2 linked regions of the Caldimonas brevitalea genome follow. The protein of the gene in region 2 interacts with the protein of the main gene of each other region in a pairwise test. Links are inferred from orthologs where the notes say so. Each region holds a gene or a part of one and is shown on either strand. Other genes may lie near its edges. The genes, in order: uvrB and uvrA.

Region 1 (3,274 bases), 3.6 Mb from region 2 along the record:
ACCACCACCGTGCCGGCGGCGGCCGCATTGAGCGACGTCAGCAGGCCGTCGAAGTTGATGCCGCGCTTGGCCGCGTCGTAGTAGGCGTAGGTGCCGACCGTGAAACCGGCGCTCTCGAACAGCGCGCGGTGGTTTTCCCAGCTCGGGTCGCTGATCAACACCTGGGCGTTCGGGTTCAGCTTCTTCAGGAAGTCGGCGCCGATCTTGAGGCCGCCAGTGCCGCCGATGCCTTGCACGGTCGCGATGCGGCCGTCCTTGACGGCCGCGCTGTCGGCGCCGAACACCAGCGTCTGCACTGCACGGTCGTAGGCGGCGATGCCGTCGATCGGGAGGTAGCCGCGCGCCTTGGGCGCTTCGAGCATCTGCTTTTCGGCCGCCGCGACGCACTTCAACAGGGGCAGCTTGCCGTTGTCGTCGTAGTACACGCCCACACCGAGGTTCACTTTGTTGGGGTTCGGGTCGGCGTTGAACTGCTCGTTGAGCCCGAGGATCGGGTCACGGGGGGCCATTTCGACAGCGGCAAAGAGCGTTGCCATGAGGTCTTTCCTAATCAGTGAAGTGAGCAGGCGAGGGGCTTGGCCTAAGATCACCGCACCCCTGCGCCCGACGGCGAGGAACAACCTCCATTTTAGGCCGCTGCCCGTATCCCATGGCTGACACTCCGACCGAAGTTTCCGTGCTGGACGACAACAAGTTCGTGCACTTCCCCGGTTCGCCCTTCCAGCTTTACCAGCCGTACCCCCCGGCGGGCGACCAGCCGGTCGCCATCGACAAGCTGGTCGAAGGTGTGCAGGACGGCCTGAGCTACCAGACGCTGCTGGGCGTCACCGGGTCCGGCAAGACCTTCACGATGGCCAACGTCATCGCGCGGCTGGGCCGCCCGGCGATCGTGTTCGCGCCCAACAAGACCCTGGCTGCGCAGCTCTACAGCGAGTTCCGCGAGTTCTTCCCGCGCAACGCCGTCGAGTATTTCGTCAGCTACTACGACTACTACCAGCCGGAAGCCTACGTCCCGCAGCGCGACCTCTACATCGAGAAGGACAGCTCGATCAACGAACACATCGAGCAGATGCGGCTGTCGGCCACCAAGAGCCTGCTGGAGCGCCGCGACGTGGTGATCGTCGCCACGGTCTCCGCCATCTACGGCATCGGCAACCCGAGCGACTACCACCAGATGGTGATGACGATGCGGGTGGGCGACAAGGTGGGTCAGCGCGACGTGATCGCCCAGCTGATCCGCATGCAATACAAGCGCAACGAGATCGATTTCGCGCGCGGCACGTTCCGGGTGCGCGGCGACACGATCGACGTGTTCCCGGCCGAGCACTCCGAGCTGGCCATCCGCATCGAGCTGTTCGACGACGAGATCGAGTCGCTGCAGCTGTTCGACCCGCTCACCGGCCGCGTGCGGCAGAAGATCCCGCGCTTCACGGTCTATCCGAGCAGCCATTACGTCACGCCACGCGAGCGGGTGCTGTCGGCCATCGAAGGCATCAAGGAGGAGTTGCGTACCCGGCTCGACGAACTGGTCAAGGCCGGCAAGCTGGTCGAAGCGCAACGCCTCGAACAGCGCACCCGTTTCGACCTCGAGATGCTGCAGGAAATCGGCCATTGCAAGGGCATCGAGAACTACACCCGGCATGTGTCGGGCTCGAAGCCGGGCGAGCCGCCGTCGACATTGGTGGACTATCTGCCGCCCGACGCGCTGATGTTCCTCGACGAGAGCCATGTGTTGATCGGCCAGCTCGGCGGCATGTACAACGGCGACCGGGCCCGCAAGACGACGCTGGTGGAGTATGGCTTCAGGCTGCCGAGTGCCCTCGACAACCGGCCGCTGAAGTTCGAGGAGTTCGAACGCAAGATGCGGCAGGTGATGTTCGTCACGGCGACCCCGGCCGACTATGAAAAGCGTACCGCCGGCCAGGTGGTGGAGCAGGTGGTGCGGCCGACCGGCCTGGTTGACCCGGTGGTCGAGGTGCGGCCCGCGACGCACCAGGTCGACGACGTGCTGCAGGAGATCCGCGAGCGGGTCGAGGTCAACGAGCGGGTGCTGATCACCACGCTTACCAAGCGCATGGCCGAGCAGCTGACCGACTACCTGTCCGACAACGGCGTGAAGGTGCGCTACCTGCACTCGGACGTCGACACCGTCGAACGGGTCGAGATCCTGCGCGACCTGCGCCTGGGCACCTTCGATGTGCTGGTGGGCATCAACCTGCTGCGCGAGGGGCTGGACATCCCGGAGGTGTCGCTGGTGGCCATCCTCGATGCCGACAAGGAAGGTTTCCTGCGCGCCGAACGCTCGTTGATCCAGACCATCGGGCGCGCCGCGCGCAACGTCAACGGCAAAGCCATCCTGTACGCCGACAAAATGACCGACTCGATGCGGCGCGCCATTGGCGAGACCGAGCGCCGACGTGCCAAGCAGCTCGAGCACAACCAGGCGCAGGGCATCACACCGCGCACGGTCACCAAACACGTCAAGGAATTGATCGACGGCGTGTTCTCCGCGCAGGAATCCCGCCAGGGCCTGAAGGCGGCGGAAGAAGCGGCCAAGGTCGAGGCCTTGTCGGAGAAAGACCTGGGCAAGCGCATCAAGCAGCTCGAGAAGCAGATGCTCGAACACGCCCGCAACCTGGAGTTCGAGAAGGCGGCGCGGGTGCGCGACCAATTGGCTCTGCTGAAGGAGCAGGCCTTCGGCGCCGCCGGCGACGACAAGATCGTTCCGATCGGTTGACGCTGGTGGCGGTCGGCAGCGCTGGTTGGGCAGCCTGTGCTGCGCGGTGCGGTGCGAGCCCTTTCAGGCGGTGCGGCCGGCCTCAGGCCGGTTCGGCCACGGCACTGCCGCGCATCGCGGCGTCCGAGAGCGGGCGCACCTGGTAGTGGATCACGGCAGCGGCGGCGCCCACGGCGTGGGCGAGACGGCCGAAGCGGGCCTGCCGGACCGTCGGCGGCTGCAGGCCGGCTTCCTGCGCATAACGCTCGAGCCGTTCGCGCGCCGGGCCGAGCAAGCTGTCCCCCAGTTCGCAGGTCGGCCCACCCAGCACAATGACCGCCGGATCGAAGGCGGCCCACAGGTTCTGCATCAACAGCCCCAGGTGCTGGCCGGCGCGGTCCAGCGCGGCACGCAAGGCGGGGTCGCGGTGGGCCCGATCGGCGTCGAAGGCGGCCGGCGGCAGACTTTGTAGCAGCGCCGAAGGATCGCGCGTGCGCGGCAGCTGGTCGGTGCCGAGCACGGCCTGCGTCACGGCCGCGAGCCCGATGAAGGCCTCGG
Region 2 (3,731 bases):
ATGAAGGTACGCCGTGTCGTGACCGAAGGAGGGCTTGCGGCAGGCCTGCGCGCAGCTGCTGTAGCCACGTCCCCGTTCACACCCTGACGGCTGCCCGTCCGGCACCCTACCATGGGAAACGACTTTCCGGTCCTGTTGCCTGCCGCAGTGCAACTTGTGCGTCGGCACCTCACCCAGCGAGACCGCGGCGTCATTTGTTGCCGGGCAGCTGTAGAGGAGGCCAGAGCGATCCCGTTCGTATCCGGCTGATCTGCAAGTATCGTGCTCGTGATACTTGGCGATACTTGGGAACGGCCGAGAGAAGCCCAAGCTTCGCGAACCCATCCGACGCCCCGCTACCCCCCTCACTCCTCCAACAACGGCCTCAAATACTTCCCCGTATAACTCCCCGCAAACGCCGCAATCTCCTCCGGCGTCCCCGTCACCACCACCGTCCCACCCCCGGCCCCACCCTCGGGCCCCATGTCGATCACCCAGTCGGCGGTCTTGATCACATCCAGGTTGTGCTCGATCACGACAATCGTGTTCCCCTGGTCCCGCAACTGGTGCAGCACCTGCAGCAGCAACTGGATGTCCGCAAAGTGCAAGCCGGTGGTCGGCTCATCCAGGATGTAGAGCGTGCGCCCCGTGTCCCGCTTGCTCAGCTCCAGCGCCAGCTTCACACGCTGCGCCTCGCCGCCTGACAAGGTGGTCGCGCTCTGCCCCAGGTGGATGTACCCCAAGCCCACATCCAGCAGCGTCTGCAGCTTCCGCGCAATCGACGGCACCGCGCTGAAGAACTCGCGCGCATCTTCCACCGTCATGTCGAGCACTTCGCTGATGTTGCGCCCCTTGTAGAGCACCTCCAGCGTCTCGCGGTTGTAGCGCTTGCCGTGGCACACGTCGCAGGGCACATACACGTCCGGCAGGAAGTGCATCTCCACTTTCAACACGCCGTCGCCCTGGCAGGCCTCGCAGCGCCCGCCCGCGACGTTGAAGCTGAAGCGGCCCGCGCCATACCCGCGCTCACGCGCGGTCGGTACCTCGGCAAACAGCTCGCGGATCGGCGTGAACAAGCCGGTGTAGGTGGCCGGGTTCGACCGCGGCGTGCGCCCGATCGGCGACTGGTCGACGTTGATGATCTTGTCGAAGGCGTCCAGCCCCTCGATGTCGTCGTGCGGCGCCGGCTCGGTGTGGCTCTGGTAGAGCTTGCGGGCCACCGCAGCATACAAGGTGTCGTTGACCAGCGTCGACTTGCCCGAGCCCGATACACCGGTGACGCAGGTGAACAAGCCCACCGGCATCTCGACCGTCACGCCCTTCAGGTTGTTGCCGCGCGCGTTGACGATGCGCAGCACCTTGGCGTCCTCGCCCACCGCGGCGCGGTGGCGCTGACGCGGCACGCCGATCTTGAGCTTGCGCGCCAAATACTGCCCGGTCAGCGACACGTCGCTCGCGGCCACCTCGTCCGGCGTGCCCTGCACCATCACCTGGCCGCCATGCACCCCGGCACCCGGCCCCATGTCGACCACATGGTCCGCCGCGCGGATCATGTCTTCGTCATGCTCCACCACCAGCACCGAATTGCCCAGATCGCGCAAATGCTTCAACGTGCCGATCAGGCGGTCGTTGTCGCGCTGGTGCAAGCCGATGCTCGGCTCGTCGAGCACGTACATCACGCCCGTGAGCCCCGAGCCAATCTGCGACGCCAGCCGGATGCGCTGCGCCTCACCGCCCGACAAGGTGTCGGCGCTGCGGTCGAGGCTCAGGTAGTCGAGGCCGACGTTGTTCAAAAAGCTCAGACGTGAACGAATCTCGCGCACCACCTTGTCGGCGATCTCGGCCTTGGCGCCCTTCAGTCGCAGCGTGTCGAAGATGCCCAGCGCTTCACGCAGCGTCGCATGCGAAATCTCGTAGATGGGCCGCGCCGAGCTGGTCGCCGCGTCCACCAGCTTCACATGCCGCGCCTCGCGCCGCAGCCGCGTGCCTTCGCACTCGGGGCAGGGCTTGGCGCTCTGGTAGCGCACCAGCTCTTCGCGCACCGCCACCGAGTCGGTCTCGCGAAAGCGGCGCTCGAAGTTGGGGATGATGCCCTCGAAGGGGTGCGTGCGCTTGACCGAGCGCTTGCGCCCGTTGGCACCCTCGGCCTGGTAGACGAACTCGATCTCTTCCTCGCCCGAGCCGCGCAGCAACACCTGCTGGGCCTGCGGTGGCAGCTCTTCCCAGGGCAGGTCGATGTTGAACTTGTAGTGCTTGGCCACACTCTCCAGCATCGAGAAGGTGTAGGCGTTGCGCCGGTCCCAGCCTTTGACGGCACCGCTGGCAATGCTCAACGACGGGAAGGCGACCACACGGTCAGGGTCGAACACCGTCACCTCGCCCAAACCGTCGCACGACGGGCAGGCGCCCACCGGCGAGTTGAACGAGAACAGCCGAGGCTCCAGCTCGGACAGCGAGTAGTTGCAGGCCGGGCAGGCGAACTTGCTCGAAAACAGATGCTCGTGGCCCGTGTCCATCTCCAGCGCAATCGCGCGTCCGTCGGCAATGCGCAGCGACGCCTCGAAGCTCTCGGCCAGCCGCTGTTTCAGGTCACCGCGCACCTTCACACGGTCCACCACGATGTCGATGTCGTGCTTCTCGGTCTTCTTGAGCTTGGGCACCTCCACCGCTTCGAAGATGGTGCCGTCGATGCGAAAGCGCACATACCCGCGCGCCTGCATGTCCTGGAACAGTTCCACATGCTCGCCCTTGCGGTCGCGCATCACCGGCGCCAGCACCATCAGCTTGGTGTCCTCGGGCAGCGCCAGCACCGCGTCGACCATCTGGCTCACGCTCTGGGCTTCCAGCGGCAGCTGGTGGACGGGGCAGAACGGTGTGCCGGCGCGGGCGTACAGCAAGCGCAGATAGTCGTGGATCTCGGTCACCGTGCCGACCGTCGAGCGTGGGTTGTGGCTGGTGGCCTTCTGCTCGATCGAGATCGCCGGCGACAGCCCTTCGATCACGTCGACGTCCGGCTTGTCCATCAGCTGCAGAAACTGCCGCGCGTAGGCCGACAGGCTCTCCACATAACGCCGCTGGCCCTCGGCGTACAAGGTGTCGAAGGCGAGCGACGACTTGCCCGAGCCCGACAGGCCGGTGATCACCACCAGCTGATGCCGCGGCAGGTCGAGGTCGATGTTCTTGAGGTTGTGCGTGCGCGCCCCGCGGATGCGGATCTGCGGCGCTTCGGGCCCTCGTGCAGGCGCTGCTGCTGGCGCCGGCGGCGCGACGCTGACGGACTCGGTCGTGGCGCGTGTCGCAGGGGCAGACGAGGCTGGCGCGCCGCCGGCGGACGGTGTGCCGACGACAGCGTCGGCGGCTGCCGCAGGGTCGGCCGGCGTGCCTTTGGCCTGGGCCGTTTCTTCAGCCTTCCGACGGCCGCCTGCCGCGGTCTTGCGTGTCACGGCTGCCGCCGAGGCGGCGCCGGCCGGGCTGGTGTTCCCCGCGTGCTGCGCCTTGGGGGAAGCCGGCGCGGTTCCCGCCGCGGCGGAAGTCGTTGGGCGCTTGCGGGGTGTCGGACGCTCGGACATGGCAATGGATCAATCAGCCGGAAGGAGGAAAGGACAACCCACCATCATAGTGGGCCAAGGTTTCGCCGCCGGGGCCGCGCCAGAAGACCCGCCCAACGCGCTTGCCGAGCCACGGCGGCGCGCCTTACGATGGCGCCATGTTCTTCCCACGTCTCGACCCTCTTCATCCTCCACGGCGCCGCG

What was found.
Region 1: the proteins of uvrA (region 2) and uvrB interact in binary tests that used the Escherichia coli proteins (3 or more experiments, as listed by UniProt). The link is inferred for Caldimonas brevitalea from one-to-one orthologs.

What each region holds. Positions count from the first base shown.
Region 1 is NZ_CP011371.1:3,816,461-3,819,734, reverse strand. Bases 233-3,193 are described here. They hold uvrB (excinuclease ABC subunit UvrB), read left to right. Parts: upstream 233-649; coding sequence 650-2,737; downstream 2,738-3,193. Other genes in these bases: AAW51_RS16145 (ROK family protein), read right to left, coding at 2,820-3,193; AAW51_RS16155 (amino acid aminotransferase), read right to left, coding at 233-536. Outside these bases: more of AAW51_RS16155, read right to left, coding at 1-232; more of AAW51_RS16145, read right to left, coding at 3,194-3,274. UniProt on the Escherichia coli protein: The UvrABC repair system catalyzes the recognition and processing of DNA lesions. A damage recognition complex composed of 2 UvrA and 2 UvrB subunits scans DNA for abnormalities.
Region 2 is NZ_CP011371.1:187,413-191,143, forward strand. What follows is about bases 145-3,562. They hold uvrA (excinuclease ABC subunit UvrA), read right to left. Parts: upstream 3,195-3,562; coding sequence 345-3,194; downstream 145-344. Outside these bases: AAW51_RS00815 (Ig-like domain-containing protein), read left to right, coding at 3,686-3,731. UniProt on the Escherichia coli protein: The UvrABC repair system catalyzes the recognition and processing of DNA lesions. UvrA is an ATPase and a DNA-binding protein. A damage recognition complex composed of 2 UvrA and 2 UvrB subunits scans DNA for abnormalities.